DNA from 3 places in the Alteromonas sp. S005 genome. Region 2 is predicted to be linked to each of the others. Evidence: predicted binding sites of a transcription regulator. Region 2 holds the regulator's gene; each other region holds the start of a gene.
What was found. Region 2 encodes sigma-54, which starts transcription at its own class of promoters, with help from an activator protein. Its sites were predicted from a motif close to GTTGGCACGNNNNTNGNNT; they were not measured.
Positions count from the first base shown of each region.

Region 1 (5,077 bases), on a different contig from region 2:
TACCCGCGTCGTCGTTAATAAAGTTTCTTACAATGCTGAGCGTTTTTTCGGCATCGGCACGTTGATTATTAGCAAGCTGAAGGGCAGCTTTACGAAGAAGGTAGTCAGCATTGTCGAAGTCATCTTTAATTAGCAGGTCCAAATGATACAGTGCATTCTTGATGTCGCCTTGTTGCTGATACAAAGACGAAACGCGTTCCCTAGCACCGCTATTCGACGGCGTAAGAGTTAGTAAATCGAGATAGATTTGCTTTGCTTCATCTACCTTGCCTGCTTTGGTCAGGTTAAACGCTTTTAGCATCAGCGTTTCATTATGCTGCGGTGACAAAGTAAGAAGTTCTTCAATCAATTGATTAGAAGTTTCTACGTTGCCTAAGCGACTCTCTGTAGCCGCCAAATTAAATTTTGCAGGAAAAAGGGTAGGGTTCTGTGCCAGCGCTTTTTCAATATTGGTTTTAGCTTCTTCTAGCTGACCTTGTCTAATCAAGATGCCGGCTTTAAGGTTATATACTTCAGCTTCGTCGGGAAAAAGCCCACTTAGCAGGTTTGCACCTTTCAATGCATTGTCAAACTTCTGCGCCTGTAAATTCATTAATGAATAAGTGAATAGAAAACCCGCGTTATCTTTGTAGTTAGGTAAATTGTTTTCTAGGATCGAAAGCGCATCGTCCTGTTTACCTCTTGCAGCCATCAATTTGATTTTAAAAAGCTGAAGCTTATTTTCATTTGGGTACTTATATTCAAGGTTTTGCAATAAGCGTTCAGCTTTAAACGCTTTGTTTTGGCGAATAAATAAGTCACCCAGAAGAAGTGCTGAGTCAGGGTCTTCCATCAACGCATCTTGATGGCGTTCAAGCAGCGCAAGCGCCTGTTTGTCTTGCTGGGTTGCCATATAGACTTGGCTTAGCATTAATACTGCCTGCAGGTCATCAGGCTCCTGCTGCAAGTAAGCATTAAAGTCCTTTGCGGCTGTTTCCATGTTGTTGTTAAAAAAATTCGTTAAACCACTTATATACAACAACATCGGCTGTGAGGTTATCAGCTCAGGGTCAAGCTGCGCCATGAAGTCGTTAAGTTCTTTTAGCTTTGAATTATCAATAGCTTGCTGGTTGTCTCTACTTTGTAGCCAGCTGTTGAGTAATATGGCTAACGGATCGTTAGGTGTATCTTCAATAATTTCATCAACGAAAAGCTTTGCGGTATCGTAGTCTTTTGCTTCTAAGTACAAATCTACAAGGTTACGTAGCGCAATAGGGTCGTCTCGGTTAAACGTTAGGGCTTTTTGTAAATGTGCAGTTGCCGCGTCAGTATCTCCCTGTCGGTAAGCAAGCTGGCCCTTAAGTCGCCATGTAATTGCATTTTCTGGTTCTAACGACATGGCTTTATCGATAAGAGAATTCGCTTTAGTTAAGTCTTCATTTTGAAGGGCAATAGAGGCTAAGCCGTTTATAGCTGGCACGAAGTTAGGTGTGCGTGAGACTATAGTGTTGTAGTCGCGTAAGGCACACTGCTCGTCTTCCAATCTAATACATGCTGTTGCACGAATCATAAGCCATTCGAGCTCAGCATCACCCGATAGCTTGTTTAAATCGGCAAAATCGACAATCTCTTTATATCTGTTCAAGAACAGCCAAGTGTTGCCAAGCGGCTCTGCCAGAAGGTTAATATCGGCACCCATCTCTAGCGCTTCTACAAACTCCATTTCGGCCGCGGTTAGGTAGCCGTTTATAAGCAGTATTTCGCCCATCAGTATTTTTGCGGCTAGATTTTCAGGGTCTTTCTGTAAGCTGTTTTTAAGGTGGATATAGGCTTCGTCGTATTCGTTTTGATTAAACGCGGTGAGTGCTTTTTCGTAATCTTCTGATGTAGTAGCAAAACTGTTGAAAGTAATTAACGATGAGGCAACTGCAGAGATAATAGCGCGCTGTACAACACGCTTTTTATTATTAAAAAAATCCATATAAACCTTCGAAACTTAGCCTAGCCACTGGCTTAAAAATAGCATAAAAAAAGGTGGCCTAAGCCACCTTCTAAAGATACGTGTTTTCTATGCGTTTTTAAACCATTAAACGCGACGCTTACGTCTATAAAGAACAAGACCCAAACCTAAGCTCATCAGTGCAAGTGCACCTGGTTCGCTAACTTGTGTCGGTGGTTGAGTGTTTTTTTCTTCTAAGCCAACGGTAAGTGAGGAAAGTTTAAAACCTACGTTATTGATAGAACCGCTTGCGCTCTGGTCGAATATGGTATTGTAGGCGCCAACAAGCCAATACTTAGCGGCGGTGAGATTCTTTGCGAATGAAGATTCGTAATAGTTTTCAGAATTTTTTGTTTTGCTAATGTCGAAATGGCCAAGTGCGCCAGCAATTACACTGTCATTTACATCTGACCACGTAAAGTTACTAGTGCCGGTAAATAAAGCGTTAGCTTTGTCATAGTCGAGGCCTGCAACAGTTACATCGTTTCTCTCGCCGTAATCGTAGTAATTTGCAGAGAAAGTTCCGCCTGTTAAGACGACTTCTTGATCAAATGAAAGTAGGAGCATGTCAAAGTCCCTATCTCCCCCATCCCACACATTATCTATTGAATGACTATCTTTATAAGTGTTGCCTTGGTAGTAAGCTTTATCGGCATTTCTGATTCCCAAACCGTATGCCTCAGAACCAGATATACACTTTTTGTACTGGTTTTTTAAACAATTAACATAACCAGTCATCGAAGCACTTTTCACGGAGATATCTTCTGCACCCTCATGCCATTCTTTGGTGGTGTTATTGTACCAAGCTGTGTGACTACCAGTATCGCTCCATGCAGAAACTGAGACCTTTACGTTAATGCCGTCGATTAAAATACCTTGAGAAGCGTCTGTACTCTTAAAGATATTAGTAGTAGCGGTATCACCAATACCGTCAACAAGCGTGTAAGTGGCTTCTTCTAACGCTCTATCGCTAGCATATATGCTTGCACTTATCGGCAGGAATAAAAGGGAGATACTTAAAAACTTCTTCAAATTCATTTTTGGACCACAAATACTATGAAAATAATTTCTCATATTAAGCATTTGGCGTGCCATTTTTATACGTTTGAAATTTAAAGGTTTTTTCGAGTTGCGGTTGGTGTTAGTAAAAAAACCTGACAGGTTGTACCACCTGTCAGTGATCTAAAGTCTAATTTTGTTAAACAAGTTTTTTGCGGCGCCACATGACGAAGAGTGAGCAGGCCATGAGTAGGCCGATAGTTCCAGGTTCAGACACTTCGGTAGTATCTGGTGTACCCGCTGTTTCTGAAATAGAGAAACCGATATTGGCAAGTTTAAACGCGTCGTTACCTATTCTTCCGTCTGTTTCACCAAATACAGTGTTGTACGCTCCCACCAACCAATATTGGGCCGACTCAGTGAACGTAAAGTCTGCGCGGTGATCTAAATATTCACAACTTTCGATGTCAAACGATGCTGACGTTAGGGCATCTTCAACTATATCACTCCACGTGTTAACGCCAGAAGTTAATTTCGCCGTATTGCCAAGCGCTGCTACAGACACCTGACTATCGCTGCTGCTGTGTAGCCAAGAAAAGCTAGCGCCGGTAAGCGTTACCGCAGAATCAAAAGACAGCAACACAAAATCATAATCCCGTTCTACGTTTGTGAATCTGTAGTAGTCCGAGTTATCGCTACCGCTGGAAAAGTAGTTTAGGTTATCAATGGCGTGGTCTGCACTGCCACGGTAATTTGATTCATCATTATTAGTAACACCATAAGCCCATTTATCAGATATTTTCTCTAGCTTCGCGCCGAATACGGTTTCTCCAGTAATTCCCTGCGTATCAGAAAAGGCAGACATGTTTATATTTAGCCCGTCTATTTGAACGGTGGAATCATTTGTCGGGGTGTTCTGGGTTACTTTGTTATCTACCAAGTCATAATTGTATTCACCTAACGGTGAATTGCATACTTTGCTTTGTTCTGATGTTTGACTTGACGAACCGCAATGTGAATAACTCTGTTTGGTATAATAGTAGGTGGCATATGCTGAATTAGCACTTAACGTGGATAGCAAAGCCGTGGAGACTAGTAATACAGACTTCAAAGAAAAGTGTTTTGGAAGTAATAGCATAATTGCTTTCCTATAAAAGAAGCGCTTTTCGCTTCTAGTACATACTAAGATAGCGTTGCACCTTTCTATTGGCGCACACTTAGTAGGTACCTAATTTCAACATGGACTTGTATGATATATGAACGGTGACCTATTTAAGGTATGTTGCCGTATACCTAGTTATTAGACTCAGTTGGAGGGATACGTTAGGCAACTTAGGTTTCTAGGGGCAGCTGCTAGTAATGTCGGCGATAGAATAGCGACTATTATTTGCTTTATCGAAATAGGGTAAAAATATGCAGGTAAAGACACTGTATTTTTACTTTGCTATGCGTTCCTAGATATCTATGAAATAATTAACGCAATTGTATATGTAGAAGTATGAGGACATATGTCTGATCAAAAACGTAAAGGGATATACTTACTTCCCAACTTATTAACAACAGCAGGGTTGTTTTCTGGTTTCTTTGCTGTGGTTTCATCAATGAACGGAAGATTCGAGGCCGCCGCAGTAGCTATCTTCGTCGCTATGATCTTTGATGGTTTAGATGGGCGTGTGGCAAGAATGACAAATACACAAAGTGACTTCGGTGCTGAATTTGATTCTATGGCCGATATGGTTTCTTTTGGCGTAGCGCCTGCACTTGTTGCTTATAACTGGGGGTTGACTGAACTTGGCAAGTTAGGCTGGTTAGCAGCCTTTATATATGTAGCAGGTGCAGCACTTCGCTTGGCCCGTTTTAATACACAAGTGGGTATTGCAGATAAGCGCTTCTTCCAAGGGCTTGCAAGTCCGGCTGCTGCGGCAGTTGTGTCTGGTCTTGTATGGGTAGGTGTTGAGTATGATGCAGTAGGTACTGACTATGGTTTTATAGTTGCTGCAGTAACTGGCTTAGCTGGCTTACTTATGGTGAGCAACTTTAAGTACAATTCTTTTAAAGAAGTAAACTGGCATGGCAAGGTGCCATTCGTTGGCCTGCTGT
Region 1 covers NZ_JAZETN010000009.1:150,515-155,591, forward strand. The annotation lists gene prsT (XrtA/PEP-CTERM system TPR-repeat protein PrsT) at 1-1,960, opposite strand, end outside; gene xdp1 (exosortase-dependent surface protein XDP1) at 2,066-3,016, opposite strand; gene xdp1 (exosortase-dependent surface protein XDP1) at 3,177-4,115, opposite strand; gene pssA (CDP-diacylglycerol--serine O-phosphatidyltransferase) at 4,486-5,077, shown strand, end outside.
Region 1: xdp1 (exosortase-dependent surface protein XDP1) is a predicted target of sigma-54. The motif match lies at 3,056-3,074, and genes of this name have one in related genera.

Region 2 (5,077 bases):
ACCAAAGGCGGCAAAACAACCACCGCAGATCAGCTAGCTGTAGAAGCCCTAAACCTAATGGAAACCCATAAAATAAGCGCATTGATGGTTACCGATGAAAAGCGCAACCCTGTCGGAGCCTTCAACATGCACATGCTTTTGAAAGCGGGAGTACTCTAAATGAAGACGACTCTATACACTGATCTAGAACAGGCACTTTATGAGCAGTTGGCGCACATAAAGCTTCTAGTATGTGACGTGGATGGCGTATTCTCAGACGGCCGTATTTACTTAGGTAATGACGGAGAAGAGCTTAAAGCTTTTCACACCCGCGATGGATATGGCGTAAAAGCGCTTGTAAGTAATGGCGTTAATGTCGCTGTAATAACAGGACGACGCTCAGCAATTGTAGAAAATAGAATGAAGGCGCTAAACGTAGCGCACATTATTCAAGGCGAGGAAAACAAAGCAGACGCGCTTGCCGGGTTAATGAAAAGCCTTGGGTTAAGCCAAAGAGAAGTTGCCGCCGTAGGTGATGACATGCCCGATACTGGTATGTACCAACATGTAGCGGTAAAAATTGCAGTCGCTGATGCTCATCCTTTCGTTGCAAAACAAGCGAACTGGATCACCACACTGCCGGGTGGCTTTGGCGCAGTCCGAGAAATATCGGATACCATCTTGCAAGCTAAGGGCGTGGCAAACGATATTTTCGGAGCTAGTGTATGAGCCAATTTGGCTTCAATCGCTTGGGTTTAAGCATATCGGCGCTATTTATCTTAGCGCTGTTGATGTATGTCCCAACTTGGATGGAAGAGCAGCCTGAGACGCAAGGTAGCAGTCAAAATGATGCGCTTAAGCCTGCATATAAGGCAAAAAACTTAACTACAACCTTGTACAACCAAGACGGCGAGTTAAATCACAAAGTCTTTGCAGAGTCTATGGAACACTACGACCAATTGGGTTTCGTGTTATTTCAGCAGCCTAAATATACTCTTTATACAGAGAGTGCAACATCACCTTGGGTTGTGACTGCGCAGGAAGGAACGCTGTATAACAATGAGTTAATTCAGCTTGAAGATAGCGTTGTTATTGAAAATAAAACCAGCGATGATTTTGTCAAAAGCTTATCCACCGAATACATCCAAATAAATTTAAACACGAAACAAATGACATCTGATCAACCCGTTGAGATACTGGGTACGCAATACCTTATTTTAAGCAATGGGTTTAACGCGAATTTACGCACACAAGAATACGAGCTTTTAGATCATGTACAAACCACTTATTCCCCTAGCAACTAGCTTTCTACTTGCCATCGCTAGCGGTGCGGTACAAGCCAGTGAAGAAGATTTTTCACAGCCCATTAAAATAGGGTCAAATACCCAGTTTATTGATGGTAAAAACAAAACGGCTCTGTACAAGGAAGACGTGCTGATTACTCAAGGTTCACTCCTCATTGAAGCGGATGAAGTAGAAGTTATTGCTACTGATGGCAGCGGCCGAGAAATATTTATCGCCCGAGGGAACCCAGCAAGCTACTCTCAATCATTAGAAGACGGTACACCGGTATCAGCCAAAGCTAATGAAATTCGCTATGAGGTGGTTAATCGCACTATTTCTCTGGCGGGTAATGCCGAACTACAGCAAGATTCTAGTAAAGTACAAGGGGATAAAATTACGTTCGATATGATTACTGAACAATTGCTTGCAACAGGTGGCGCCGGTGAAAATGGTGAAGGTCGAGTAACAACAGTGTTTACTCCTGACACTATTCGTAAAACGTCGTCTAAGAAAGACAACGAGGGCAATGAATAGCAATGGCAACTTTGAGCGCTAAAAACCTTGCTAAATCGTATAAATCGCGACAAGTCGTTCGCGATGTGAGTCTTTCAGTTTCTACTGGGCAAATTGTCGGTCTTCTTGGCCCAAATGGTGCTGGTAAGACCACCACTTTTTACATGATTGTGGGCTTGGTCAACCTAGACAAAGGCAAGATTGAAATTGATGATAGTGAGCTTACTCATCAGCCAATGCATGAGCGCGCACGCCGCGGTATAGGCTACCTTCCGCAAGAAGCGTCAATTTTTAGAAAGCTTACGGTACATGAAAATATCATGGCCATTTTGCAAACCCGTAAAGATTTAAATTCACAACAGCAGGAAGAAGAAGCGGACGCACTACTTGATGAATTTAATATCAACCATATACGTAATAGTACGGGAATGAGTTTGTCAGGGGGAGAACGGCGTCGCGTAGAGATTGCTCGCGCTCTGGCAGCAAAACCACAATTTATTTTGTTAGACGAACCATTTGCCGGTGTTGATCCAATATCAGTTAATGATATAAAGAAGATAATACAGCATCTGCGAGATAGGGGTATTGGTATCCTTATCACGGACCATAACGTACGTGAAACATTGGATGTTTGCGAAAAAGCGTACATTGTGAGTCATGGCGAGCTTATTGCGCAAGGAACTGCGGAACAGGTTTTAAGTAATCAAAAAGTAAGGGACGTATACCTAGGCGAACAATTCAGGCTATAGTTAGTGTAACCGAATTGTCATTTTTCAGTTTCGCTCTGGTATATTTAATTTAGAGCATTTAAATAAGACGTAGATGAAACCATCTTTACAGCTAAAATTTAGCCAACAACTTACCATGACACCTCAGCTGCAGCAGGCTATTAAGCTGCTGCAGCTTTCTACGCTTGATCTCCAGCAAGAGATTCAAGAAGCGCTCGACTCTAATCCGCTTTTAGAAGTGGAAGAAGGTAGCGACGAGCCACAAGTAGAAAAGAACAATGTCGATAGTGACGATAGCGCTGCTGAAGCGACAGCTTCTGCATCAAGCGACACGCTAGAAGCAGGAGATGCACTGGAGAAGAACGACCTTCCCGATGAGCTGCCTATCGACAGCACCTGGGACGAGTACTACTCCGCCTCTTCTGCGCCTGCGCCTGGCCCGTCTAATGATGACGAACAAATCTTCCAAGGTGAAACTACCGAAGACATCCAAGAGCATTTGCTTTGGCAAATGCGCCTGACTCATTTTTCAGATACTGACCGCGCTATTGCCACAGCTATTATCGACTCAATTGACGAGTCGGGTTATCTAACCGTAACCCTTGACGATATCTTAGAAGCGGTTAATGACGATGACTTAGAAGAGCCTATCGAGATGGACGAAATCGAATGTGTGCTTAAGCGCATTCAGATGTTCGACCCCATTGGTTCGGGTTCCCGTAACCCTCAGGAATGTCTTATGGTGCAATTGCGCCAGTTCTCGGACGACACCCCTTGGCTCACTGAAGCAAAGCAGCTTATCGAGGAATATTCGGACTTACTGAGCAGTAAAGACTACCGCACGCTTATGCGTAAGAGCCGATTGAAAGAGGATCAGCTACGCGAAGCAATGCGTTTACTTCAAACCTTGAATCCTCGTCCAGGTAGTGCTTTAGTTACTAAAGAGCCTGAGTATGTCATACCTGATGTTTCAGTAACTAAGAAAAATGGCCGTTGGGTGGTTGAACTGAACCCTGACAGCCTGCCTAAACTAAGCGTAAACCAACAGTATGCTGCGATGAGTCGCCGTGCTAAGAACAGTAGCGATTCACAATTCATCCGCTCGCACATGCAAGAGGCTAAGTGGTTCATAAAGAGCCTTGAATCTCGTAACGATACCTTGATGAAGGTTGCAAATTGCATTGTGCAGCAACAAATGGGCTTTTTTGAGCACGGCCCGGAAATGATGAAACCAATGGTGCTAAATGATGTCGCAGAAATGGTAGATATGCACGAATCCACTATTTCACGTGTGACAACGCAAAAATACATGCATACGCCCCGTGGTATCTTCGAGTTGAAGTATTTCTTTTCAAGCCACGTTGCAACCGAGTCAGGTGGTGAATGTTCATCCACAGCGATTCGTGCATTGATCAAGAAGTTAGTGGCTGCGGAAAATCCTAGCAAGCCGCTAAGTGATAGCAAGATTGCTTCGTTGTTGGCCGAGCAAGGCATAAAAGTCGCTCGGCGAACAATAGCAAAATACCGGGAATCGTTATCGATCCCGCCGTCGAACCAACGCAAAAGCCTTATCTAACCGGGCTTAATAATATAAGGAAGACGAAATATGCAAATCAACCTTACTGGTCATCATGTCGAAATCACCGACTCTTTGCGTAATTATGTCGATACGAAGTTCAGCAAACTTGAACGTCACTTTGATCACATTTCTAATGTGCATGTCATCCTGAACGTTGAAAAATTAAATCAAAAAGCTGAAGCGACTGTTCATTTAAGTGGCGCTGAAGTATTCGCATCCTCAGAAAATACCGACATGTATGCGGCGATTGACAGCATGGTTGATAAACTCGACCGGCAGGTAATCAAGCATAAGGAAAAACTGAAAAAACATTAGTAGTTAATTAAGCATGGATATACAAGCCATCGTAAGTCTGGACCGCACCGAGTGTGCGGTTCAGTGTAATAGTAAAAAGCGAATTCTTGAGATCATCGCTGATATCGCTGCCAAGCATAACGATAACATCGACCAGGCAACGGTTCTAAATAGCTTGATGGCTCGAGAACGTATGGGTAGTACGGGTATTGGAAACGGCATAGCACTGCCTCACGGTCGCCTGGCTGGCCTTGATAAGGTGATAGCAATTGTTGTAACCAGCACGCCTGCTATCAACTTCGATGCCCTAGATGAAAAGCCTGTAGATATTTTTTTTGCACTTCTCGTTCCCGAAGAGCAAACCGAAGGACACCTTCAAACATTAGCTACCGTTGCTGGCAAGCTAAGCGACAAAGAAACCATTAAAACAATACGACGTGCAACAAACAGCGACGAAATTATTTCTGCATTAAGTTAGACAATAAGCGCTTAAACATTATAGGCAGGCGCTTAAATCAACAACGCGTATGTGATGAAACCAGAATATAAGGGAGAGTTTAGGTGAAGCTGATCATAATCAGTGGTCGTTCAGGGTCTGGTAAGTCTGTCGCACTTCGCGCATTAGAAGACTTAGGTTATTACTGTGTTGATAATATCCCAGTTAATTTGCTTCCTACCCTTACCCATACTGTTGTTGATG
Region 2 covers NZ_JAZETN010000005.1:18,963-24,039, forward strand. The annotation lists gene V7R55_RS08085 (KpsF/GutQ family sugar-phosphate isomerase) at 1-159, shown strand, start outside; gene kdsC (3-deoxy-manno-octulosonate-8-phosphatase KdsC) at 160-708, shown strand; gene lptC (LPS export ABC transporter periplasmic protein LptC) at 705-1,283, shown strand; gene lptA (lipopolysaccharide transport periplasmic protein LptA) at 1,252-1,797, shown strand; gene lptB (LPS export ABC transporter ATP-binding protein) at 1,800-2,525, shown strand; gene V7R55_RS08110 (RNA polymerase factor sigma-54) at 2,599-4,080, shown strand; gene hpf (ribosome hibernation promoting factor) at 4,111-4,398, shown strand; gene ptsN (PTS IIA-like nitrogen regulatory protein PtsN) at 4,412-4,855, shown strand; gene rapZ (RNase adapter RapZ) at 4,939-5,077, shown strand, end outside.

Region 3 (5,077 bases), on a different contig from region 2:
CCTATCAATCGCTTTACCATGGAAACTAAGCGTCAGCTAGACGTATTAGATAAGCACTTAGCAAACAATGAGTTTATGGCGGGAAAAGAATACAGCATTGCTGATATGGCTATATGGCCATGGTATGGCAATCTAGTGCTCGGAAATCTGTATGATGCAGCAACGTTCCTTCAAGTGCACGAGTACACCAACTTAGTCCGCTGGGCTAAGCAACTAGAGCAGCGAGAAGGGGTTAAACGAGGTCGTATCGTCAACAAAACCTGGGGTGACGATGGCCAATTAGAAAATCGCCACAGCGCCAAAGATATCGACGACGCACTCGCCAACACCTAAATAATGGGGTCAAAGTACATTACGCAATCGACGGGGTCAGAGTACTTTAGTTATGTTTATCATCTTTTAGCATCAGTATGGCTAAGGAAGGGGATCGACAAAAAGCGGGACCAAAAAGTACTCTGACCTCAATCTTCATATGAGCTCTGCCACGCTCTTTAAGTAGGCTTGTTGAAGTGGTGTGAAATCCCATTCGTTTAGGGCTTCATCAAATTCAAAGTCGCCCACACGGCCACGCCACCTTTTCGTAGGCACTGTTGCCCAGCTTTTCATATATACCAGCTTTCCATGCAGGCAGTGTAATACCTCAAGTTTTGCTGGTTCTTGCTCACTGTAAGTCACACGCTCTGAGACAATAGCTCCTTCTTCACAGTCTTGGTCAAAAAATACAAAGCCGCGATAATTACCTCTTTCAGTGATGGTGATAAGCGAAGCATACTCTTTGCTGTCGGATACTTTTCTCATCGCAGGCAAATAACTGTCTGCACGCTTAATTTGAAGCCCTTGTGATTTGTTATACCACTGCCAACCCGAACTGCCCATAAAAGTTAGTTCGTTATTTTTGTCGTTAAAATCCATAAGCGTTTCAAAAGTATTCCAAGACGCAAGAGCAATCATGCACAACATTATGAAACCGGTGATGAATATGAGTGGCTTTGTCATGGAGCAAGCCCTTAGTCGATTGCAAATATCTAGTTTTCTATTTACGAAAAAAGCACATCGCTAGACTTTCATTGCAAAAAAGTAATTCGCTTTTTTTAGTCATACAAAGCTCGCCGACGCTGATTTTCGTCGTTCGATGCCTCTACAATATTAATAAATAAAGGCTACCACCTGATAACGAGTGCTTCATTGTGATTTGAAATAACGATTAGCATTATCTATTTTGTTTACTTTAATTGTATTGTTGAATCAGCGATTATCTTTTTAAACGAAAAAGGTGATTAACAAGACATTGTTAATTGCGCATGTAGTGCCCAGTTTTAGCGAGGCTATTAGTAAAGCTGAAAAGAGGGCGAGAAAAGAACTAGAAGGAATTCGCAATGAGTAAGTGTCCATTTTCAGGTACCGTTATAAATCCTACCACGCTAACATCTAGCAATGGTGCGCCCGTTGCTAATGACAATCAAAGTCGAACTGCAGGCCCGCGCGGACCTGTTACTTTCGACAACCACTATCTATTCGAGAAGCTTGCGCACTTTAACCGCGAGCGAATTCCAGAGCGTGTAGTTCACGCCCGAGGTAGTGCAGCGCATGGGACTTTCACGCTAACTAAAAATTTGTCTGACTATACTATTGCTGACTTCTTGCAAAAAGAAGGGCAAAAAACTGATGTGTTTTTGCGCTTTTCTACTGTAGGTGGCGGCCAGGATTCAAGTGATTACGCTCGTGATCCTCGTGGTTTTTCGGTGAAGTTTTACACCGCGCAAGGTAACTGGGATATGGTGGGAAATAATACCCCTGTGTTCTTCTTGCGAGATGGTATTAAGTTCCCTGATTTTATACACAGCCAGAAAAAGAACCCACGCACTAACTTGCCAGATCCTCAAGCAGTCTATGAGTTTTGGGCGAACAACCCGCAGTCGCTACACCAATCAACGATTTTGATGTCTGACCGCGGTATACCGCTTTCCTATCGCCACGTGAATGGCTATAGCTCACATACTTTAAGTTTTTGGAACAACGCAGGTGAGCGCTATTGGGTAAAGTGGCACTTTAAAACTAACCAAGGTATTAAAACGCTTACTAACGAAGAAGCTGCGAAAATGCCAGCCTTCGGTGCCCAGCAAGATCTTGTCGAAAGTATTGATAACGGTGATTTTCCATCGTGGACAGTGAACGTGCAGATCATGACCGAAGAGGAAGCACGTAATTATCGTATCAATCCGTTTGATCTTACCAAGGTATGGCCGCACAGCGACTTCCCATTAATTGAAGTAGGACAGTTGGAGTTAAACCGTAATGTTGATAACTACTTTGCAGAAACTGAGCAAGCCGCGTTCGCGCCGAGCAATTTGGTACCGGGTATTGGTGCGTCGCCAGACAGAATGCTTCAAGCGCGACTAATTGCCTATCAAGATGCTCACAGATACCGCATTGGGGCCAACTATAATCAAATACCGGTAAACGCACCACGTTGTCCGGTACACAATTATCAGCGAGATGGCGCTTTTTCTGGAATTAACCCATCACTTGCGGGAGGTGGGGCAAACTTCTATCCAAACAACCGTGCGCGAATTGGTGAGCCTGCTGAAATGCCAGAGGTACAAGAGCCACCGATGCCTTTAGAGCAAGATGCATGGTTAGACATTTACGATAACCGTGATGAAGACAACTACTCGCAAGCGGGTGAGCTGTACCGCATTATGAGTGAAGATCAAAAGCAGCAGTTGGTAAGCAATATCGCTGATGGCCTAAGCCAAGCTACTAAGGATGTTCAAGAAGCCATGTTTGTGCAATACGACCTAGCTGATAGCGACTATGGTGAACGGGTAAGAAAGGCGGTAGCAAATAGATAGTAATTGCGGGGAATCAGAGTTAATTAATGAAGATTGCTCTGATTCTTTTTATTCGAGAAATATTTACAATTTTAAAGGTAATAAAGCCGGCATATTTTGTAATGAAAGTTACGGCAGCGATAAAATGCACTTCCTTTAATTGATCATTATCATTCTGTAAGCCTTATGAGCTCTACAATAGCTAAGATGAATTCTCAAATGGGCCCGTGGTTTGCAATTACTAAGATATTAAATGACTTTAAGTGACGAAATAAGGAGATACATTATGTTACGTTGGGCTTTAATATTTTTAGTTGTCGCATTAGTTGCAGCGGTTTTAGGGTTTGGTGGAATTGCCGGCTCTGCAGCGGGTATTGCCAAAATTATATTTGGTGTTTTCGTTATCTTACTGATTATTTCAGTAGTAATGAATTTGGTTAGGGGCAAAAGTTAAGCCATAGCCAAATTTGAGCTTTATTCAAAGACTATAACGGTCAGAAAAAACAGCTGTTAGTTGTTCAAAAAGCAGCTGTTACTTTTCTATCGCCGCATCAATGGATAAATTTATCGGAGATCATCATGAGTAATAAACAGCTCATTACGAATGTAGGCATTGGACTCGCCGCAGCCTCTGCAGGAATTCTCGCGAGAAAAACGCTGCAAAAGTCTTGGGAAAAGGTAACCGATCAACCTGCACCTAAAGATAAGCAAAGTGAAAATACAGACCTTAAAGAAGCCGTTACTTGGGCAGTAGTGTCTGGCATTGGAGCAGGCCTCGCACGGATGGCCGTTCAATATGCACTAGACAAGCGTAATCCAAAGTAGCACAACAAGGTTATGCTATTGAGTAGCAACAAGGGCGTAAACGTGCAAGCGAATGGCTTGAAGTGCACGTTCTTTCCAATTGTTCCAAGTAATACGGTTGCTAATTTCGTGCTGATTCAACGTAATATAACCATGATTTAGCGCCCACACCTGCATAGCCACATCTTGTTTTTCTTCAACAGACAGGTCCTTTTTAATTAACGCGGCAGTAAGCTTTGTTAGTGTTATAAAGGCTTTTTCACCTGCCTCAATAGCTTCATCCGAAGGCGTGTAATCCTTCAAGTTAGAAGCAAAAATTAGCCGATAATGAGCAGCGTGAGTTTCCGAAAACGTTAGAATACGCTCACAGCCATCAATCACTTTTTCTGCTGCAGTATTGCCATCTGCCCCCAACATTTCACGTTCTACGAGTTCGAAACCTTCAATGTAGAGCGCATCTAAAATACCCTGCTTGCCCTTGAAATGGCTATAGATGCCGATGGTAGACATGCCCGCGCCTTCGGCTATAGCGCGCACGCTGAGCGCATTTGTACCGCCTTTCAAAAACAGTGCTGAAGCAGCATCTAAGATCTTTTGTCGCGTATCTTTTTTCATTTACACATCATTTACATGTTGCGCAATATAACACCGTTATGTAAAGTGGTTTTATAACGCCGTTATATCTCTTGGTTTAACACTTAACCTGCCTGGCCGCAGGTTATTCATAAGGACACTATATATGAAAACTGAGGAATTAACCTGCGATTATTTAATTGTTGGTGCTGGCGCGGTAGGGATGGCTTTTGCTGATGTACTGCTTCACGAGACTAACGCTAACATTCTGATTGTAGATAAAAATGCGAAGCCCGGCGGGCATTGGAACTATGCTTATCCCTTCGTCACCCTGCACCAGCCTTCAGCTTTCTATGGCGTGTGTTCAAAAGAGTTAAATCGTGGCGTTATTGATAAAACAGGATTGAATGAAGGCCTAATGGGGTTAGCGTCAGGCCAAGAAGTGAGTGCGTATTTCGATGCGGTAATGAACGAAACCTTTTTGCCTTCAAACCGAGTGCAGTATTACCCGCTTTGCGAGTACAAAGGAAATAACCAGTTTGTTTCAACCTTAAGTGGCAAGCACTACAACGTTAAGGTTAACAAGAAAATTGTTGATGCCACTTACCTAAACACTAATATACCGCTTACCCACACCCCAAGCTTTACCCGCGACGACGACGTTGCCTTTACGCCGGTTAATACCGTTGTTGAAAATATCGAAGGCTTTGACAACTACGTGGTTGTTGGCGGTGGTAAAACGGGTATTGATACCTGCCTATGGCTGCTCGAGAATCACGTCTCCCCGCATAATATTCATTGGGTCGTATCGCGAGATGCATGGTTACTGAACCGAAAAAATACGCAGCCTTTGGATAACTTCTTCTTTG
Region 3 covers NZ_JAZETN010000015.1:89,671-94,747, forward strand. The annotation lists gene yghU (glutathione-dependent disulfide-bond oxidoreductase) at 1-333, shown strand, start outside; gene V7R55_RS15745 (hypothetical protein) at 469-996, opposite strand; gene V7R55_RS15750 (catalase) at 1,377-2,852, shown strand; gene V7R55_RS15755 (DUF1328 domain-containing protein) at 3,118-3,285, shown strand; gene V7R55_RS15760 (DUF4235 domain-containing protein) at 3,411-3,656, shown strand; gene V7R55_RS15765 (TetR/AcrR family transcriptional regulator) at 3,672-4,250, opposite strand; gene V7R55_RS15770 (NAD(P)-binding protein) at 4,375-5,077, shown strand, end outside.
Region 3: V7R55_RS15755 (DUF1328 domain-containing protein) is a predicted target of sigma-54. The motif match lies at 3,051-3,069, and genes of this name have one in related genera.